4 regions of the Kitasatospora sp. NPDC005751 genome follow, and region 1 is predicted to be linked to each of the others. Evidence: riboswitches for the same ligand, from Rfam matches in the RefSeq annotation. Region 1 holds a riboswitch; each other region holds the start of a gene.
The links. Region 1 has a riboswitch for cyclic di-AMP ahead of ABZ497_RS16570 (M23 family metallopeptidase). Riboswitches for the same ligand answer to the same signal wherever they lie in the genome.
Positions count from the first base shown of each region.

Region 1 (5,027 bases):
ACGTGCTTGTACAGCGAGGGGGTGGCCACCTTGGCCCGTCCGGCGACGGCGGCCAGGGTGAGGGCCTCGGGGCCCTGTGCGTCGATGAGGGCGAGGGCGTGGTCGACGACCTGCTCGGGGGTCAGTCCGACTCGGGGCATGGTGCGGTCTCCGTGGGCGAGGTAGCGGGCGGGCTCGGGCCGGCGCGGCGCGGAAGGGCGGGCTCAGGCCAGCTCGGCGAGGAAGGGCAGCAGGGCGTCGGCGGTGGCCTGCGGCCGGTCGGCCATCGGGTAGTGCCCGGAGCCCTCGATCATCACCTTGCGGCCGTTCAGCGCGGCGGCCTGCCGGTCGGCGACCAGCTGGGGGTCGGGGAAGTCGGGGTCCTTGGTGCCCATCAGGACCAGCGCCGGGCAGCTCACGGCGGCGGTCCAGCCGTTCGGCGCGGAGTCCCCGCGCACGTAGCCCCGGGTGGCCTGCTTGCGGCCCGGCGTGCGCATCGCGGCGACCAGTCCGTCCACGTAGGCGTCGAAGTCGGCCGGCTTGGGGCCGGGGTACGCCATCTTGCGGTGGTAGAGGCCCCAGGACGCGGGCGAGTGCACCAGCAGGACGCCCATCACGCCGAACATCGCGCGCTGCAGCGCGTTCGGCGGCGGGTTCTCGACGAAGGCGTCCACCAGGACGATCCCGGCGACCCGTTCCGGCGCGTCCCCGGCCACCTTGACCACCGTCGCACCGGCGTAGGAGTTGCCGACCAGCGTGGCGCGGTCGATGCCGAGGTGGTCCAGCAGGGCGAGGACGTCGGTGGCGATCGCGGCCGGCGTGTAGTCGTCCCAGGCGATCGAGGACTCGCCGAAGCCGCGCAGGTCCAGGGTGATCACCCGGTGGCCCGCGGCCACCAGCAGCGGGCGCAGGTGCCGGTACGCGGCACGGCTGTCGAGCATCCCGGGGAGCAGGACGAGGGGGGCGCCGTCGCCCTGCTCGGTGTCGTCGAAGGCCAGCCGGCCGCCGGGGAGGTCGAGGTACTGGGTGCTGGGGGTGAAGGTGCCGGGCATGGGGGCCTCCTCGGTCCGCGGGGCTGTCGGCGTTGCGCCGATAGCCATAAAGCTAAGGCTAATAGCCTTAGCCGTCAAGCCCTCGACCGGTCGGACCCCCGGGGCGGCCCCGGTGCCGCGGCTCAGACCCCCTCCACCTTGAACGGGTCGTGCTCGGCGAGCAGCTTCTCCAGCCGCGCCTGGTCCACCCGGGTGACGATCTCGTTGGTCTCCTGCCGGTCCCGGATCACCTTGGCCAGGGTGAAGGCGGAGGTGACGGTGTAGAGCAGGCCGACCGCGAGGAAGGCGCGGGTCCAGCCGCCGACCGGCAGATAGGCGATGCCGACGGCGAGGGCGCCGCCGGAGAGGGCGAAGGAGAGGACGGCCTGGAGGTGGTACGCGGCCGTGGTGCGTGACTGCATCGGTGCGTTCATGGCGCCAGGATGGCCGCGCCGGGAGTGCCGCACATGAGTAGGAGTACTCAAGTGGGGGACCGTTCGTTGACGTCCCCTCACGTTCGGTGGTGTCAGTTGCCGTCGATCCGCCCAAATCGCCCATCAGGTCACGTACCGCCCGGGTAGTATCCGGTTGTCCCGAACGGACGGCTTGGAATCAGAGGCTCCTAGGATTAACGTTTGATAACGCAGCGCGGTTCGTAACGCCGTACCCAGACGGCACCGTGCGCCGTCGCCTAATCCCGCCGGCCGGCCTCCGGGCAGGCCAGGGAGCCGGGGAACCATGTTCCTTGGGGTGAATCGGCCGGGCCCAGGCCCAGCCGTAGGAGACCTTCCTGCTCCGAACCCGTCAGCTAACCCGGTAGGCGCGAAGGAAGGAAAGGAGCGCGCCTCCGTGGCGTCGTCGCACTCTCCGGCACACCTGCCCGGCTCCCCCGCCGGCACCCAGCTGCTCGACCACCCCTGGCCGCCCGCCCACCCGGGCGAGTTCGGCGGGTCCGGCGCCGAGACCGGGCCGCAGGCCCCCGACAGCAACCGGCACCGGATGCCCCGTCAGACCCGCGGCACCGCCCCGCTGCTCGGCGTCACCGCCGTGGCCGCCACCCTCGGTGCGACCGGCTTCGCCTCCGCCACCCCGGCCGCCGCCCCCGCCGTCGAGGTCCCGGACGAGACCCCGGTCGCGCTCGCCGCGGACCCGGGCCTCGCGCTCGCCGCCCGGATCCAGCAGCAGGCCGACAGCCAGCGCACCGCCGCCGAGGAGGGCGCCCGCCTGCAGGCCGCCAAGGAGGCCGAGGTCAAGCGCGCGGCCCAGCAGCAGGAGGCCAAGCGGGCCGCCGAGGAGGCCGAGAAGGCCAAGCTCGCCGCCATCGAGCTGCCGGTGCGCGACTACCACCTCTCGGCCCACTACGGCCAGAGCGCCTCCTACTGGGCCCACCTGCACACCGGCCTGGACTTCGCCGCCGACACCGGCACCCCGGTCTACGCGGTCGGCCAGGGCACCATCACCTCGGCCGGCTGGGCCGGGTCGTACGGCTACCGGATCGTCGAGACGCTGCCCGACGGCACCGAGATCTGGTACTGCCACCTCTCCTCGATCATCAAGGGCTCCGGCAAGGTCGTCCCCGGCCAGCAGCTCGGCAAGGTGGGGGCCACCGGCAACGTCACCGGCCCGCACCTGCACCTGGAGGTCCGCCCCGGCGGCGGTGCCCCGGTCGACCCGGAGAGCTGGTTCGAGCAGCGCGGCGTGACCCCCTGACCGGCGTCACCTTCTGACAGCCCGCCGCGGTGCCCCGGTCGTCGTCACGACGGCCGGGGCACCGTCGCGTCTCAGGCCCCGGCGGCCGCGTCGGCCCCGTCCGGCCGGTCGGCGGACCCGTGCACGTGCCCGTCCCCGGGCGCGTAGCCGTACTCGTCCCCGTACTCGTCCCCGTACTCGTCGTCCCCGTACTCCCCGGCCTCCTCCGCCTCGCCGGGTGCCCCGGGCAGCTGCGCCAGGTACGCGTCGATCTCCTCCTGGCCCGGCTCCGGGGCCAGCTCCGGGAACTCCTCCACCAGCAGCCGCGGCAGCCCCGGCACCGTCCACTCGCCGAAGAGGTCCAGCGCGGCCTCGACGGCGGCCTCCTCGAACGCCCCGAAGTCCCCGGCCAGCTCGTCGGGCATCGGCCGGCCCTGCGCGGTGAGCTCCTCCAGGTTGCGGTAGCTGCGCCGCATCAGCCCCTGCTCCAGCAGCCGCCGGGCACCGTCGGTGGCCATCCCGACGCTGAGCGGCCGGGCGCCGTCCCAGCCCCCGTCGTCCACCGGGTCCAGCGCGCCCGTCGCCTCCAGCCGCTCGTAGGCGGCCGCCCGGTCCTCCGGCGCCAGCTCCCGGAACGCCTCCAGCCAGGCCCGGACCGTCGCCCCGTCGGCCGGGTCCACCCCGTCCGCGCGCAGCAGCAGCGTGTACAGCCGGGGCCAGGTCACCAGGTCGGCGCGGCGCAGCAGCCCGGCGGCCACCTCGCCCTGCCACTCGGCCTCCGCGTGCAGCCGCTCCTGCCGCTTGGCGTTCAGCCGCTTCGCCGCCCGCTGGTGGTCGATCAGCAGCCGCACCGCGGCGCCGTACGCCAGCGGGTCCTGCTCCGGCTCGGGCTGGACGTACAGGTAGAGCCGCTCGTACAGCAGTTGTTCCACGGCGTCCGAGGTCAGCTCCGGCCAGCCGTCACGCATCCTGCCCTCACCCAGCTCCAGCAGCGCCAGCACCGCCCGCACCGGCGCCTCGGCCACCGGCGGGTGGCCGTGCGCCTGCGCCCAGGCGAGCAGTTCGGCGGTTTTGGTGCGCGGGGCGAGCCGCAGGTCTTCTTCTTCCATGTCACGTAAGGTAACCGGAAAGCCCGGGTAGGGTCGGCAGGCATGGTCCCCGTCCGACTCACCGGCCCCCGCCTGGCCATCCGCGAGTTCCACCACAGCGCCGCCGACGTCGACGCCCTGTACGCGGTGTTCGGCGACCGGGAGGCCACCCGCTACCTCCCGTTCGAGCCGCGTGACCGCGAGGACTGCGCCGACCAGATCGAGCAGTACCTGGAGGAGGCGCAGCAGGACGAGCGGACGGTCTACCGGCTGGCCGTCACCCGCCGCGCCGACGCGGACGCCCCGTCCCGCGCCGTCCCGATCGGCAACGCCGCCCTCACGCTCGGCGGCCACCGCAGCGCCGACCTCGGCTACGCGCTGCGCCCCGACACCTGGGGCAACGGCTACGCGGGCGAGATCACCGGGCTGCTCTGCGACTTCGCCTTCGGCCCGCTCGGGCTGCACCGGCTGGTCGCCCGGGTGGACGTGGAGAACACGGCCTCGGTCCGGGTGCTCACCCGGGCCGGCTTCCGTCTGGAGGGCCGGATCCGGCACGACGTGCACCTGCGCGGCTGCTGGCGCGACTCCTTCCAGTACTCGCTGCTCGCCCACGAGTGGCCCCGGGTGGGGGGTTAACCCCCGGCCCGCTTCACGGGGGAGCCGGATGTCCGCCCGGCCCGGCCTTTGACAGGGTTGTGACGTCAGCCCGGCACGCCACCGAGAAGGACCCGAGGGCCATGAGCAGCAGCCTCAGCACGCAGCGCAGCGAGTACGACCGCGACGACGCGGTACGGCGCACCGAGGAGCCGCCGTACGCCTGGCGGGCGCCGTTCTCGTCCTACTACTACCGGGAGCTCGGCTTCACCCTCACCGCGGTGCCGGTGGCCCTCGCCGGGTTCGCCTTCGCCACCACGCTGTTCGCCTTCGGTGTCGGCACCCTCGTCACCGTGCTCGGCATGCCGGTGCTGGCCGCTCTGACCGCCGGGGCCCGGGGCTTCGGCCGGCTGGAGCGGGCCCGGGTCCGCGGCATGCTGGCGCTGGACGTGCCCGGCCCGAAGCCGGTCCGGGCGCGCCGGCCGGGCAGCTGGGGCGCGATCACCGCGCGGCTGGTGGACGCGGCGGGCTGGAAGGCCGTGCTCTACCAGGTGGTGATGCTCCCGTGGGCGCTCTTCAGCTTCGTGATGTCGCTGACGTTCCTGCTGGTCGGCTGGACGCTGGCGCTCTACCCGCTCTACCACTG
Region 1 is NZ_JBEXYC010000014.1:135,781-140,807, forward strand. It holds gene ABZ497_RS16555 (WHG domain-containing protein) at 1-140, opposite strand, end outside; gene ABZ497_RS16560 (alpha/beta hydrolase) at 204-1,031, opposite strand; gene ABZ497_RS16565 (YiaA/YiaB family inner membrane protein) at 1,154-1,444, opposite strand; cyclic di-AMP (ydaO/yuaA leader) riboswitch at 1,689-1,847, shown strand; gene ABZ497_RS16570 (M23 family metallopeptidase) at 1,860-2,720, shown strand; gene ABZ497_RS16575 (hypothetical protein) at 2,792-3,808, opposite strand; gene ABZ497_RS16580 (GNAT family protein) at 3,851-4,423, shown strand; gene ABZ497_RS16585 (sensor domain-containing protein) at 4,525-5,027, shown strand, end outside.

Region 2 (5,027 bases), on a different contig from region 1:
CGACCCGCGAACCACCCGCGCACACCTTGCCCTCCCCTGGCGAAGTGATTAGGTTAGCCTCACCTAACTAACGGAGGTCGTCATGAGCCCCAGTCCCGTCGACGTCGAGGCGCCCGAACCCACCGCCGCCGAACGGGTCTGCAGCCTGCTCAGCGCCACCTCCTCCGTGGTGATCCGGGCCTGCGGCGAGTACCACGACCTGGACACCCCGGTCTCGGTACACGGCTCCCGGCTGCGCCTGGGCGCACCGCTCGACTCGCCGCTCACCCTCGCCGTGACCCGCGAGCAGGACGGTCTGGCCGTCGTCCTGGACCTCACCGACATCGCCCCGGTCGCCGTCCGCGACCGCGTCCGCGGCCGTCTCACCCTGGCCGGCCGGCTGCACCTCGCCCACCTCGCCGACGACGGCCTCAGCGTCCACCTGCGGCTGGACGTCGCACACGCCGTCCTCTCCACCCCGTACGGCACCACCGCCCTCACCGGCGCCGACCTCGCCCTGGCCGCGCCCGACCCGCTGGCGCGCTTCGAGGCGGCGATGCTCACCCACCTCGCCGACGACCACCCGGACGCCCTCGCCGTGCTCACCCGGCTGCTGGACCGCGAGTTGCTCGTCGGACACCCCGACGTCCGCCCGCTGGCCCTCGACCGGCACGGCCTGGTGCTCCGCCTGGACCACCCCTACGGCCACCGCGACGTCCGCCTGGTCTTCCCCGAGCCGGCCCGCGACGCGGACGAGTTCGGCCACCGCGTGCACCAGCTGCTGACCGCCGCCAACAGCGACCTGCCCGCCCACCGGTCCTGACCCCCGCCGGGGCAGCCCATTCCTTTCACCGCGACCGCCGACCGAGAATTGACGGCCCGTCCGACCGCGGACGGGCCGTCGGCACATCCCGGAAGGCCCCCCAGGAAGGCTTTCCGGAAAGGCTTTCGGAAGGCCTTCCGCACGACGGAACCGACCACTCGGAAGCGCCGGATGGAAACCCTGATCGTGGGGGGGCACCTGCCTGTCAGAAGGGCACGAAAAAGGCCGGCCCGGCTCGCGAAGGAAATTCGCGAGCCGGGCCGGCCAGGGCGTGTCCCGCGCCCATGATCCGCTGACGGTGCGGCGACCACCCGGTCGAGCGGTCACCCGACATGACCATCCCGGGAGGTCGTACGCCCCGCACCCAGCGGAAGTCCGACCTCAGGTCAGAGGGAGACGCCGTGCGCCCGCAGGTAGGCGATCGGGTCGATGTCCGAGCCGTACTCCGAGCCGGTGCGGATCTCGAAGTGCAGGTGCGGGCCGGTCACGTTGCCGGTGGCACCCGAGAGGCCGATCTGCTGGCCGGCGGTGACGGTCTGACCGATCTTCACACCGATCGAGGACAGGTGCGCGTACTCGGCGTAGTGGCCGTCGGCGAGCTTGATCTCGACCTCGTTGCCGTAGGCGCCGCCGTTGCCGGCCTTCACCACGGTGCCGGCGCCGACGGCGCGCAGCGGGGTGCCGGTGGAGGCGACGAAGTCGGCACCGGTGTGGTGACCGGAGGCCCACATCGAGCCGGCCACGCCGTAGGCGGTGCCGAGCTTCGGGTTGGCGAGGGGGGCGACGAAGCCCGAGGTGCTGGCCACGGCGGCCGGCGCGGCGGGAGCGGCCGGAGCGGCCGGCTTCGCGGCGGGGGCGGCCGGCTTGGCGGCGGGGGCGGCCGGCTTGGCAGCCGGGGCCTCGGCGGGCTTGGCGGCCTGGACCGGCTTCGGGGCGGCGTGCTGGGCAGCCGGCTTCTGCGCGTCCTGCGAGACCTGCGGCTTGGCGGCCGGGGCGGCGGGCTTGGCGGCCTCGGCGGCAGCCGGAGCGGCGGCGGCCTTGGCACCCAGCGCGAGCTGCTGACCCGGGAAGATGAGGTTCGGGTTGGCACCGACGACCGAGCGGTTGTGGTCGTAGAGGGCCTTCCAGCCACCCTCGACCTGCTTGGCGTCGGCGATCTTCGACAGGGTGTCCCCGCCGACGACCTTGTAGCTCTCCTCGGCCGGCGCGGCGGCCGGCTTGGCGGCCTCGGCGGCCGGCTTGGCGGCAGCGGCCGGCGCGGCGTCGACGCTGGTGGCGCCGGTCCAGGTGGAGGTCTGCGCGGGCTTGGCGGCCGGAGCGGTGTGGGCCTGGGCGCTGATGGTGGTCACCAGCGGGAGGGCGAAAGCGGCGCCGGTCACGGCGGTGGCGATGCCGATGCGGGCGGCGCGGGGCAGGGTGATACGACGAGCCTGTGCGGGCATGGCGAACTGTCCTCTCCGACGCCTGCGAGGTGAGCTGTCGGGTTCGGGCTGGAGTTGCCCGGCCGCATAGCGCGGCTTCACCCCAAGCCGGACCGTGAATTCCGGTCCGGCGACTTACCTTTGGGTCCCCCGCTCCTGCCGTACAGAGTTCGGTTCGTACCACCGGGCAGCGGCAGGACTAGGCGTTCCACCCGGTGGCCACCCGGTCCAATGCCGGGCGGTCGCTGAACTAAAACTCATCCGCCCGGGCGAAGCAATGTCGATCTCTTGAATCGACAACCACTACCGGGAAGGCCGTGACACTCCGAATGATCGGCTGCACAGTATGTGCACAATCGATTCACCGCGTGCCACTGATCCACGACGCTCCGCCGATTTCGGTGTCCGTACGCATGCGATCACCTACGGAAAGCCATCCGCCGACACACCCCCGGTGACCCTTGTCACGTCGCCTCCCGGAGCGCAGGATCAGGCGGTGGCCACCTCCGAGGCCGGCACCCTGCGCCTGGGCACCGCGCAGGGCCGCTGGGTACTACTGGCGACGGTGCTCGGCTCCAGCATGGCGATGCTCGACGGCACCGTCGTCAACGTCGCACTGCCCCGGATCGGCACCGATCTCGGCGCTCCGCTCGCCGCCCTGCAATGGACGCTCAACGCCTATCTGCTCACCCTGGCCGGCCTGATCCTGCTCGGCGGCGCGCTCGGTGACCGCTACGGCCGGCGCCGCGTCTTCCTGATCGGCGTGCTCTGGTTCGCCGCCGCCTCGGCGGCCTGCGCCGCGGCCCCCACCATCGAGGTGCTGGTCGCCGCCCGTGCGGTGCAGGGCGTCGGCGGGGCGCTGCTCACCCCCGGCTCGCTGGCGATGCTCCAGGCGGTGTTCCACCCTGACGACCGCTCGGCGGCGGTCGGCCTCTGGTCCGGCCTCGGCGGGGTGTCCGCCGCGATCGGCCCGTTCCTCGGCGGCTGGCTGGTGGACGGCCCCGGCTGGCGGTGGATCTTCCTGTTGAACGTCCCGCTCGCCGCCCTGGTGGTCGCGGTGGCCTCCCGGCACGTCCCGGAGAGCCGGGACGAGAGCGCGACCGGCCGGTTCGACGTCCTCGGCGCGGCGCTGGCCGCGCTCGCGCTGGGCTCGGTCACCTACGCGCTGACCGCGGCGGGCGACGGGCTCTCGGCCGTGGTGTGGGTGTCCGGCGCGGCCGGCCTGCTGCTGGGCACGGCCTTCGTGGTGGTCGAACGCCGCGTCCCGGAGCCGATGCTGCCGCTCGGCCTCTTCTCCTCCCGCCTGTTCACCGCGGTGAACCTGGTCACCCTCTGCGTCTACGCGGCGTTCAGCGGCGTCTTCTTCCTCCTGGTCGTCCAGCTGCAGATCGTCTCCGGCTTCTCCCCACTGGTCTCCGGGCTCGCCCTGCTGCCGATCACCGTGCTGATGCTCGCGCTGTCCGCCCGGGCCGGCCGGCTCGGCAAGCGGATCGGCCCGCGCCTCCCGCTCACCGTGGGGCCGCTGCTCTGCGCGACGGGGGTCCTGCTGATGCTGCGGATCGGCTCCGACGCCTCGTACTGGACGGACGTGCTGCCGGCCGCCACCGTGATGGGCTGCGGGATGGTCCTGCTGGTCGCGCCGCTGACCGCGACGGTGCTCGCGGCGGTGGAGGTCCGGCATGCCGGGATCGCCAGCGGCGTCAACAACGCCGCCGCCCGCGCGGCCGGGCTGCTCGCGGTGGCCGCCCTGCCGGCGCTGGCCGGGCTCAGCGGCGAGGCCTACCGGGTGCCGGCCGCGGTGGACTCCGCCTTCCGGACCGCGATGCTGATCTGCGCCGGGCTGCTGGTCACCGGCGCGGTGACGGCGTTCACCACCGTCCGGGGCAATGTGCTGGCCCCCGAGGACCACCCGGTCGCCGAGCCGGACTGCGCCTACGCCTGCGGCACCGCCCCTCCGCTGGATCCGGGCCATGCCGCCGCCGGACACGGCGAAGGCCCCGCCACCGGATCGGCGGCGGGGCCCACGAAGGCCTGAGGCAACGTCAGAGGATGTCGCCCGGGGCGTACTTGGCGGCCTCGGGGTAGGCGGTCGCGACGGCCTCGACCTGGCGGACCACCTCGGCGACCTGGGCACCGGCCGCGCCGGTGAAGGAGAGCCGGTCGGCCAGCAGCGCGTCCAGCCCGGCCCGGTCCAGCGGGATCCGCGCGTCCGCCGCCAGCCGGTCCAGCAGCTCGTTCTCCCGCGCGCCGGCCCGCATCGCCAGCGCCGAGGCGACGGCGTGCTCCTTGATGACCTCGTGCCCGGTCTCCCGGCCGACGCCCGCCCGCACCGCGCCCATCAGCACCTTGGTGGTGGCCAGGAACGGCAGGTAGCGGTCCAGCTCGGCCTCGATCACGGCGGGGAAGGCGCCGAACTCGTCGAGGACGGTCAGGAAGGTCTCCAGCAGGCCGTCGAAGGCGAAGAAGGCGTCCGGCAGCGCGACCCGGCGGACCACCGAGCAGGAGACGTCGCCCTCGTTCCACTGGTCGCCGCCCAGCTCGGCGGTCATCGAGGCGTACCCGCGCAGGATGACGGCCAGGCCGTTGACGCGCTCGCAGGAGCGGGTGTTCATCTTGTGCGGCATCGCGGAGGAGCCGACCTGGCCCTCCTTGAACCCCTCGGTGACCAGCTCGTGGCCGGCCATCAGGCGGATCGTCTTGGCCAGGCTGGACGGCCCGGCCGAGAGCTGGACGAGGGCGGTGAGCACCTCGAAGTCCAGCGAGCGCGGGTAGACCTGGCCGACGCTGGTCAGCACGTGGTCGAA
Region 2 is NZ_JBEXYC010000017.1:102,763-107,789, forward strand. It holds gene ABZ497_RS18315 (DUF2470 domain-containing protein) at 83-802, shown strand; gene ABZ497_RS18320 (LysM peptidoglycan-binding domain-containing M23 family metallopeptidase) at 1,189-2,244, opposite strand; cyclic di-AMP (ydaO/yuaA leader) riboswitch at 2,249-2,409, opposite strand; gene ABZ497_RS18325 (MFS transporter) at 2,720-4,258, shown strand; gene purB (adenylosuccinate lyase) at 4,266-5,027, opposite strand, start outside.
Region 2: linked by a shared signal. The riboswitch ahead of ABZ497_RS18320 (LysM peptidoglycan-binding domain-containing M23 family metallopeptidase) and the one ahead of ABZ497_RS16570 (M23 family metallopeptidase) in region 1 are both predicted to bind cyclic di-AMP.

Region 3 (5,027 bases), on a different contig from region 1:
AGCGCGGTGAACTCGGCCAGTCCGAGGCCCAGCTCGTCCCGCAGGACGCGGTCCGACTGCTCCTCCCGGCCCGCGCCCGCGCCCGCCGCGCCGACCGCCCGGTAGTAGCCGACCAGCCGGTCCGGCCCGAAGCGGCGGGCGATCAGGTCGCAGGCCAGCCAGGCCTGCTCGTAGGCCTGGGCGATGCCGTCGGCCCCGGCGGTGAAGTCCCGGTCGGCGGGGAGCGCCGAGGGCACCCGGCCGGCGGCGACGTCCCGGGCCAGCTCGGGGGCGATCTGCCGGGGCGAGCGGCCGGAGTCCCGGTAGCCGGTCCAGTCGGCGACGCCCTCGGAGAGCCAGAGCGGCGTCCAGGCCCGGGTGTCGGCCCGGGTCGCCACATGCACGGCCTCGTGGGTGATCACCACCTGGCGGCCGAAGTCGCTGAGCCCCCGGTAGGCTCCGGGGTTGACCAGCACCCGGTCGGCCGGGGTGTGCCGGGGGGCGCCGGGCGCGGCGGTGGTGACCGCCACCATGCCGGTCCAGCCCGCCGGGTCGGCGTCCAGCAGCCGGCCGAACTGCTCCTCGGTGGCGGGCAGCTCCAGGAGCAGCCGGCCCGGCCAGGCGGTGCCCCAGAGCGCGGTGACGGCCGGGACTGCCCGGTCGGCCACGGCCGTGAGCTGCGCCGGGTCCGGGCCGTCGGCCAGGCCGAGCACCAGGCAGTGCGCGCCGGCCGCCGCCCGGACGGTCCCGAAGTCCCAGAGCGGCGCCGGCCCGTCCGGGCCGTCCTCGCGTTCGACCCGCCAGCCCCCGCCGGTCCGCCACAGCTCCAGCCGGCGCGGGTGGACCACCGGGTAGGCGTCGTAGCCGGTCACCCGGACGGTCAGTTCGGCGGTGGCGGTGAGCCGGTCCGGCCGACCGGCCGGACCGAGCACGAGGTTGCGGTAGGCCGCCTCCACCGGGGGCGCGGACGGTGGGGCGGTCAGCGTCCGGGCCCGCTCGGCCAGCAGCGCGACCACCTCGGCCCGCTGGTCCGCCACCGCGGCCACGGAGGCCGCCGGAGCCGCCCGGGGCAGCGACAGCTGGGCCAGTCCCCCCGCCGCGAGCAGCAGGGCCCCGCGCCGGGACAGTGCGCGGCGGCGTGTCACGGCGTCGGCGGGAGGGGTCGGGACGGGCCGGCTCAGAGCCGGATCACCTCCGCGACGGGCATCGCGTTGACGCTCTCGTAGCGGACCTTGGCGCCCGGGTAGGGGGCGTGCACGATCACCCCGCCGCCGGCGTACATGCCGACGTGGTGCCTGTCCCGGTAGAAGATCACCAGGTCTCCCGGTCGCGCGTCGGAGATGCTGACCCGCCGGCCGGCGTACGCCTGGGCCTGCGAGGTGCGCGGCAGGGTCACTCCGGCCTGCCGCCAGCTCCAGTACATCAGACCGGAACAGTCGAACGCGCGGGGCCCGGCGGATCCGTACACATAGGGCGAACCGATCATCCGCACGGCGGCGGCCAGCGCGGCCGCGCCGCGTTCGGAGGCGGGCGGGGCCGTGCCCAGGTCGAGGCGGTCGGTGCCGCGGGTGGCCCGCTGCTCGGCCTCGCGGGCGTCCTGGGCCACCATCCGGGCCCGCTCGCCCGCCCCCAGGCTGTTGAGCAGCCGCTGCGCCTTGGCCAGCCGCTGCTGGATCTGCTGCTTGCTCTCGGCCAGGGCCCGGCGGGTCTCCTCCAGCTCGGAGAGCTTCATCGAGGCCTCCGACCGGCGCTGGTCGAGCCGGCGCTGACGGGCCACCACCTCGTGCAGCGTCTCGTTCTGCCGCTCGGCGGCCTGGTCCAGGCTGCGGGCCTTGGAGAGGTAGCCCTCCGGGTCGGTGGAGAGCATCAGCTGGACGGTCTGCGCCATCCCGCCGCCCCGGTACTCGGCGCCGGCCACGGTGGCGAGGTCGCCGCGGAGCTCGTTGAGCTCGCCCTGGGCGACGGCGACCTGCTGCTGGAGCGTGCCGGTCTCGTGCTGGAGGCGCTGCTGGACGTCCAGTGCGGCGTTGTACTTCTCCGAGGCCTGCTCGGCCTCGTCGTACAGCTGTTCCACCTGCGCCTTGACGTCCTTGCGGTTCGACGGCCCGTCCGGCGTGCCCGGGGCGGCCTGGGCGGCACCCCCCGTGGCCACCCCCAGCGCGGTGGTGGCCGCGGCGGTCAGCACCAGCGCACGGGCGAACGCGCCCGGCAGGGGGGAACGGCGGTGCACGGCCATACGACGGTAACTCCGATCCTGCGACCCGGCCCCGCCGCCGCACCGGTGCGGGCGGCTGTCGAGCGGGAGTCCGGTGGCAGACGTTAGCGAGTCCGGGCGAGCGAGTCCAAACCCCTCCCAACCCGAATATTTGACCCGCAATCGGACATCAGCACGGTCCAGCACGAAAGCCGCAGGCCCGGCCTCCCGCGAGGGGAGACCGGGCCTGCGGGAGCAGACGTCGGATCAGACGCGCACGATGGCCGAGATCGGCAGCATGCTGGCGGTCTCGTACCGGACGTTCGCGCCGGGCTTCGGCGCGTGGATGACCTGGCCGCCGCCGACGTAGAGCGCGACGTGGCTGCGGTCGGCACGGTAGATGATCAGGTCGCCGGGCTGGGCGTTGGCGATGTTGGTGCCCACGTTGGTACCGGCGGTGGCCTGGGACTGCGAGGTACGCGGCAGCGACACGTCCGCCTGGGCGTAGGCCCAGCTGGTCAGGCCGGAGCAGTCGAAGGAGCTCGGACCGGCCGCGCCGTAGACGTACGGGGCGCCCAGCTTGCTCTCCGCGGCGGCGATCGCGGCGGCGGCGCGCGAGCCGTTGGCGGCGGGCGCGGACGGCGCGGCGGCCGCGGCGGCGGGCTTGGCGGCCGGCGCCGACGGGGTGGGCAGCTGGTCGCGGGTGTTGTCGCGGGAGGCGCGGTCGGCGTCCGCCTTGGCCTTGGCCTCGGCCTTGGCGGCGTCCGCCTTGGCCTTCGCCTCGGCGGCGGCCTTCTCCTCGGCCGCGCGCATCGCCTGGCGCTCCTGCTCGGACAGCGAGTTGTACAGGTCCTGGGCCTTGGCCAGCTTGCCCTGGACCTCCTCCTTGGAGGCCTTCAGCTGCTGGGTGGTGGCTTCGAGCTCGCCGAGCTTGCCCTGGGCCTCGTTGCGGTCCTGGTCGAGCCTGCGCTGCTGCTCCTGGAGGTCCTTCAGCGCACCGGACTGCGTGCTGCCGGCCTGGTTGATGGCGCCGGCCTGGCTGAGGAAGCTGTCCGGGCTGGACGAGAGCATCAGCTGCACGGTCGGCGATATGCCGCCGTTGCGGTACTGCTCGCCGGCGATCTCGGCGAGACCGCCCTGGGCCTCGGTCACCGCGGCCTGCTGACGGGCCACCTTGTCCTGCAGCTCACCGACCTGCTTCTGCAGCTCCTGCTGCTTGGCCTGGGCACCGTTGAGCTTCTCGGTGGCCTGCTCGGCCTGCTCGTTGAGCTGGTCGATCTGCTCCTTGACCTGATCCTTGGTCGGCGTCGGGTCGGCGTGGGCGCCGGACTGCGCGGAGAGCGCGACCGCCGCGGCGGCGACACCGGTCAGAATCGAGACCCGGGCGCGGCCGGCGGGCTTGGGACGACGATGGGACGCCACGAAGGCGGACTCCTTCTTCCTACGTCCGCCTACCGGGTGAGCTGACGGGTTCGGGCCGGAAGCGTGCCCTACGACGCCTCACCGACCGCACGACGGTCGACCTGGCGCCGATTCACCCCGGAGGAACATGGTTCCCCGGCTCCGCTCCACAGCGCCCCCGACCACTGGACTCCCCGACGGGCAGATGCTCTGCCCCGCTGCTTCACGAACTCGGCGGTAAACCTCCGCCGCCACCCCTGCTGGGTGATCGACTGTGCGGTGGTTCGAGGCACGACCCTAGTAACAGAACCGTGATCCGTTCAAATCCTTGTCAGAAAAATGCCGGAAGAATATCCAAGTTCATTTGTGAATATGACCGGGTGTGATCACGCGCCCACATGGAGCTGATCGTTTGTCATGATGCGGCCGCAGACACCGGCGCCACCCCCGGTTCCGGGGGTGGCGCGGATCACAGGGCCGGATCCCGGCCCGTGGGCATGTCGGTCCGTCAGACCCGGCGGATCGCGTTGATCGGCATCGCGTCGGCCTTCATCACCTTCACCACGTCACCGGTGTGCGGCGCGTGGACCACCATCCCGTTGCCGATGTACATCCCGACGTGGCTGCGGTCCGGGCGGTAGATGATGAGGTCGCCCGGCTGGGCGTCGGCCAGCGAGGCCACCTTCGAGCCGTAGTTGGCCTGCGCCTGCGAGGTGCGCGGCAGCGAGACGCCGGCCTTCGCGTACGACCAGACCATCAGACCGGAGCAGTCGAAGGAGTTCGGGCCGACCGCGCTCCAGACGTACGGCGAACCCTGCTTGCTCATCGCGTTGGCGACGGCCTGCCCGGCGAAGCCGCTGCCCTGCGGGAGGCTGCTCAGGTCGGTGCGCTCGCTGCCGCGGGAGGCCCGGTCGGCCTGCTGCTGGGCGGCCTTCAGCGCGGCCCGGTCGGCGGCGCTGAGCGAGTTCAGCAGGTCCTGGGCTTCCTTGAGCTTCTTGTTGACCTCGGCCTTGGACTGGTTCAGGTCCTTGGTCGTGCTGTCCAGCGAGGCGAGGACGGCGGCCGCCTCGGCCTTCTGCTGGTCCAGCCGGCGCTGCTGGTCCTGCAGGCCCTTGAGCGCCTCGGTCTGGCTGGAGCTGGCCTGCTGGACGCTGGCGGCCTTGTCCAGGTAGCCGGACGGGTCGGAGGCGAGCATCAGCTGGACGGACGGGTCGATGCCGCCGGTCCGGTACTGCTCGGCCGCGACCTCGGCCAGCCCGCCCTGAAGCTGGGTCATCTGGTCCTGGCCGCGAGCCACCTGGTCCTGGAGCTGGTCCGCCTGCTTGCGCAGCTGGTCCGCCCGCTCCTTGGCACCGTTGAACTTCTCGGTGGCCTGCTCGGCCTCCTCCTGCAGCTGGTCGACCTGCGCCTTCACGTCCTCCTTCTTGGGGGACGGGCTGGGCGCGGCGTGGGC
Region 3 is NZ_JBEXYC010000001.1:294,922-299,948, forward strand. It holds gene ABZ497_RS01325 (hypothetical protein) at 1-1,124, opposite strand, end outside; gene ABZ497_RS01330 (NlpC/P60 family protein) at 1,157-2,215, opposite strand; gene ABZ497_RS01335 (NlpC/P60 family protein) at 2,441-3,595, opposite strand; cyclic di-AMP (ydaO/yuaA leader) riboswitch at 3,606-3,759, opposite strand; gene ABZ497_RS01340 (NlpC/P60 family protein) at 4,083-5,027, opposite strand, start outside.
Region 3: linked by a shared signal. The riboswitch ahead of ABZ497_RS01335 (NlpC/P60 family protein) and the one ahead of ABZ497_RS16570 (M23 family metallopeptidase) in region 1 are both predicted to bind cyclic di-AMP.

Region 4 (5,027 bases), on a different contig from region 1:
GGTCATGGGGGGAGCTGGCTCCAGCAGGGGCAGGGGCGGGTGAAGAGGGCGGGGCGAGAGCGGCGGTGTCGGCGGCGTCCACCGAGTCCCAGACGCTCGCGTACCAGGGCTTGGCGGCCTTGGCCGCGCCGTCGGAGGGGGCGGGCGGGACGGCGGAGGTCTGGGTGGCGCCCCGGCCCGCCGGATCCACCGCGATGTACGGGGTCTCCCCCGGCATCGCGTAGTGCAGCCGGCTGCGGGCCTGCGCCTTGACGTACTCCGGGTCCTGCCAGCGGGTCTTCTCCCGGCGCAGCTGCTCGACCTGTTGCCGGGCATGCTCGGCCTTCGCCCGCTGGGCGGAGATCTCGGAACGCTGGGAGATGAACTGCCTGGTCGGGTAGGCCAGGATCGCGACCAGGGAGCAGAGCACCAGGACGAGGACGGTCGCCCGGCTCGTGAAGCGAGGCCGGGCGGCAAAGCCCGGGATCCTCCAGCCTGCCATCTCCCGTGTCCCCTCCTGATCGCGACGGTGCCCCGCCGTCCACCCTACGGGGTGAACGGCGGGGCACCGGTCAGGCTTGCGCTACTGGGCGCGATCGGCCCTCGTGACGGGCCCGGGCCGACGACTGCTCGGCCGCGCGGTCACTACTCGGCGGAGCGGAAGCGCGGGAACGCGCCGCGGCCGGCGTACTCGGCCGCGTCGTCGAGGATCTCCTCGATGCGCAGCAGCTGGTTGTACTTGGCGACGCGCTCGGAGCGGGCCGGGGCGCCGGTCTTGATCTGGCCGCAGTTGGTGGCGACGGCGAGGTCGGCGATGGTGACGTCCTCGGTCTCACCGGAGCGGTGCGACATCATGCAGCGGTAGCCGTTGCGCTGGGCCAGCTCGACGGCGTCCAGGGTCTCGGTCAGCGAGCCGATCTGGTTCACCTTGACCAGCAGCGCGTTGGCGGTGCCGGTCTCGATGCCCTTGGCCAGGCGGGCCGGGTTGGTGACGAACAGGTCGTCGCCGACCAGCTGGACCTTGTCGCCCAGCTTGACGGTCATGGCCTTCCAGCCGTCCCAGTCCGACTCGTCCAGCGGGTCCTCGATGGAGACCAGCGGGTACGCGGCGACGAGCTCGGCGTAGTACTCGATGAGCTCGGCGGCGGAGAGCGCCTTGCCCTCGAACTGGTAGGCACCGTCCTGGTAGAACTCGGAGGCGGCGACGTCCAGGGCGAGCGCGATGTCCCGGCCGGGCACGTAACCGGCCTTCTGGATGGCCTCGGTGATGAGGTCCAGGGCCTCGCGGTTGCTGTCCAGGTTCGGCGCGAAGCCGCCCTCGTCGCCGAGGCCGGTGGACAGGCCGCGCTCCTTCAGCACGCCCTTGAGGGTGTGGTAGACCTCGACGCCCCAGCGGACGGCCTCGGAGAAGGACTCCGCGCCGATCGGAGCGATCATGAACTCCTGGATGTCGACGTTGGAGTCCGCGTGCGAGCCACCGTTGAGGATGTTCATCATCGGGACGGGCAGGACGTGGGCGTTCGGGCCGCCCAGGTAGCGGAACAGCGGCAGGTCGCTGGCCTCGGAGGCGGCGTGCGCCACGGCGAGCGAGACGCCCAGGATCGCGTTGGCGCCGAGCGAGGACTTGTCCGGCGTGGCGTCCAGGTCGAGCATGGCCTGGTCGATCAGGCGCTGCTCGGTGGCGTCGTAGCCGACCAGCTCGGGGCCGATCTGCTCGATGACGGCCAGGACGGCCTTCTCCACGCCCTTGCCGAAGTAGCGGTTCTTGTCACCGTCGCGAAGCTCCAGCGCCTCGAAGGCACCGGTGGAGGCACCCGACGGGACAGCGGCACGGCCGGTGCTGCCGTCGTCGAGGCCGACCTCGACCTCGACCGTGGGGTTGCCACGCGAGTCGAGAATCTCACGGGCTACGACGACATCGATGGACGGCACGAGGCATCTCCTAGCGGAAGCAGGTTCGGCTGACGATGGGTGCTGTCGGCCGGATGGTTGCGGAGTCGTTACGACCAGAGCCTAACCGCACGGGCTCCCGGGACCACGTCGACCTCGGTCCCGTCTCAGCGTGTGGCCGGGCTACCCACCGGTAGTTCACCTGGTTGTCCCACGAAATGCGGCCGGATGCGGACGAAGGGGGCCGAGCCGGCCCCCTTCGTGGCGTCACCGCACGGGGAGTCACCACACGGGCGGTCAGCCGAGGTCGAGCTGCTGGCCCGGGAGGATCAGGTTGGGGTCGGTGCCGACGGTGCCGCGGTTGCCGTCGTACAGCGTCTGCCAGCCGCCCTCGACGCCCTGGGCGGCGGCGATCGTCGACAGGGTGTCACCGGACTGGACGGTGTAGCCGTGCCCGGTGCGCTGCTGGGCGGCGGGAGCGGCCGCGGCCGGGGCGCCGTGGGCGGCGGCGGGGCGGCTGTCCTGGCCCGCGTACCCGCTCGTCTGCTGGGCGGCCTGCTGACCGGCGTACTGCTGGTAGACGCTCTGGTGGCTGGTCCAGTACCAGGCGCCGTCGCTCTGGTACCAGAAGACCTTCGCGTCGGCGTCCCAGCCGGGCTGGCCGGCGAAGCCCGGAGCCCGGTCGTCCTGCTGGGCGGGCTGCTGGGCGGCGGGCTTCGGGGCCGGCTGCTGGGCCGGCTTCTGGGCGGGCTTCTGCGCCGGCTTCTGCGCGGGCTTCGACTGGGCCGGCTTGGCGGCGGCCGTCGGCTCGGCGTCCGAGGAGGTGTCGACCGAGGCCGCGGCCCCACCCTTGGCCAGGCCCGCCTTCTGGGAGCAGACCGGCCAGGCGCCCGGCCCCTGCGAGGCGAGGACCTTCTCGGCGACCGAGATCTGCTGCGCCCGGCTGGCCTGGTGGGCCTGCGGCGCGTACGAGGTGCCGCCGAACGCCTTCCAGGTGCTGGAGGTGAACTGGAGGCCGCCGTAGAAGCCGTTGCCGGTGTTGATGCCCCAGTTGCCGCCGCTCTCGCACTGGGCGACCGCGTCCCAGGTCGAGGCCGGGGCGGCCGAGGCGCCGGTGGCGGTGAGGAGCGGCAGGGCGAGTCCGACACCGGCCACGCCGGCAACGGCGATGGCCTTCTCGGTCTGGGTGCGACGACGGTGACGGCCGGTTCCGACGAAGAGCATGGGGAAGTCCTCTCCGCACGCCTGCGAGGTGAGCTGTCGGGTTCGGACCGGGAGGTGGCCCGGCCGCACGACGCGGACGCCTTCTGCCCGCGCGGGCGGCTTCACCCCAAGCCGTGGGGGACGGCAACAAACCTGGTTCCCCCGCCCCTGCCCAAGGGTTCTGGTCGGTTTCCCGTAACGCGGCGGGCAGGATTCGGCGTTCCGCGCACGAGGTCCGCAGCTGCGAACTCCAGGGAGGGTAGACAGATCCTCACATCAATAACAAGCTCATATCGCAGGTATCACACATAAATTACGGCGCGTGGCCGATCGCCTACCAACGACAGGGCTATGTCCGGTTTGATGCTGATTCATACCCGCTGCCAGGGCGTGTCGGCGACATCCCGTCAGCGTGTCGGGGTCTCGGCGCGACGAGATCGAGACACCGCCGGGGGGCGCCGGACGGATTTGCTCAGAGCCCGTCCACCGGTGCTGCGGAGGGCTTCTCTGGGGTGAATTCCACCGGGAGATCGCGCAGTCCACGCATGATCAGGCCACCGCGCCAGCGGAGCTCCTCCGGGCTAGCGGCGAGTCGCAGATCGGGCAACCGGGTGAGCAGGGTGGTGAGCGCCGCGCGCCCCTCCAACCGGGCCAGCGGAGCACCGATGCAGTAGTGGATGCCGTGCCCGAAGCCGAGGTGCGGGTTGTCCGTCCGGGCCAGGTCGAGGGTGTTCTCGTCGGCGAACCGTGCCGGGTCCCGGTCCGCCGCCGCGAGCACCACCAGCACCGGATCGCCGACCGGGATGTCCACGCCGCCGATGGTCAGCGGGCTGGTCGCGAACCGCCAGGTGGCGAGCTCCACCGGCCCGTCGTAGCGCAGGAGTTCCTCGATACCGGTCTCCAGCAGCGCGGTCTCGCCGCGGGCGATCGAGTCCTGGAGCAGCGCCCGCTGCCCGGGGTTGCGCAGCAGGGCGTAGGTGCCGTTGCCGATCAGGTTTACGGTCGTCTCGAACCCGGCGAAGAGGAGGATGAAGGCCATCGCCGCGGCCTCGTTCTCGGTCAGGTGCTCACCGTGGTCGCTGGCCCGGATCAGCCCCGAGATGAGGTCGTCGCCGGGATCGGCCCGCTTGCGGTGGATCAGCTCCGCCAGGTAGGCGCGCATCCGCTTGACGGCGCGTCCCACCCCGCCGCGCTGCCCGCTGCCATGGCGGATCATCATGCCCGCCCAGTCCCGGAAGTCGTCCTGGTCCTCGGCCGGCACGCCGAGCAGGTCGCAGATCGCGTAGATCGGCAGCGGGAAGGCGAACTCGTGGATCAGGTCCGCCGAGCCGCGCTCCGCGAAGCCGTCGATCAGCCGGTCGGTGAGCTGCTGCACCCGGGGCTCGAACTCCGCCACCCGGCGCGGCGTGAACGCCTTCGAGACCAGCCGGCGCAGCCGGGTGTGGTCCGGCGGGTCGATGTTCAGCAGGTGGGTCATCAGATTGGCCTGGCGCTCGCCGGGGATGCCGACCCGGCCGCTGCGGTGGGCGTGCCCGCTGTGGTGGGCCGGGTCCTTCGAGAGCCGGCTGTCGGCGAGCGCCTGCCGGGCGTCCGCGTACCTGGTCACCAGCCAGGCCTCGACCCCGCTCGGCAGGGTGGTGCGGTGCACCGGTTCGTGCTCCCGCAGCCACGCGTACGCCGGGTACGGGTCGGCGGCGAACTCCCAGGTGAAGAGCGGCGGGCGGGCTGAATCGGGCTGAACTGGCATGTGTCGACCGTATCCGGTGGGGAACCCCGGCGTGGCAGGCGTGAGCCTGGTCACCTGAGGGGTAATCCCTGTTGCGGAGGGTCAGGACCTGCCTACGATCCTCCGCAAGCAAAATGCGTGGGCGCCGGTGCGGAGCCGCCCACAGGGAGGAGCGCACCATGCGGGTCACCGGGGCAGTCGTGGTCATCGCCGTACTCGCCGGCGGGTC
Region 4 is NZ_JBEXYC010000046.1:44,068-49,094, reverse strand. It holds gene ABZ497_RS28480 (septum formation initiator family protein) at 1-481, opposite strand, end outside; gene ABZ497_RS28485 (DUF501 domain-containing protein) at 1-6, opposite strand, end outside; gene eno (phosphopyruvate hydratase) at 625-1,911, opposite strand; gene ABZ497_RS28470 (transglycosylase family protein) at 2,167-3,093, opposite strand; cyclic di-AMP (ydaO/yuaA leader) riboswitch at 3,098-3,270, opposite strand; gene ABZ497_RS28465 (cytochrome P450) at 3,545-4,819, opposite strand; gene ABZ497_RS28460 (SDR family NAD(P)-dependent oxidoreductase) at 4,978-5,027, shown strand, end outside.
Region 4: linked by a shared signal. The riboswitch ahead of ABZ497_RS28470 (transglycosylase family protein) and the one ahead of ABZ497_RS16570 (M23 family metallopeptidase) in region 1 are both predicted to bind cyclic di-AMP.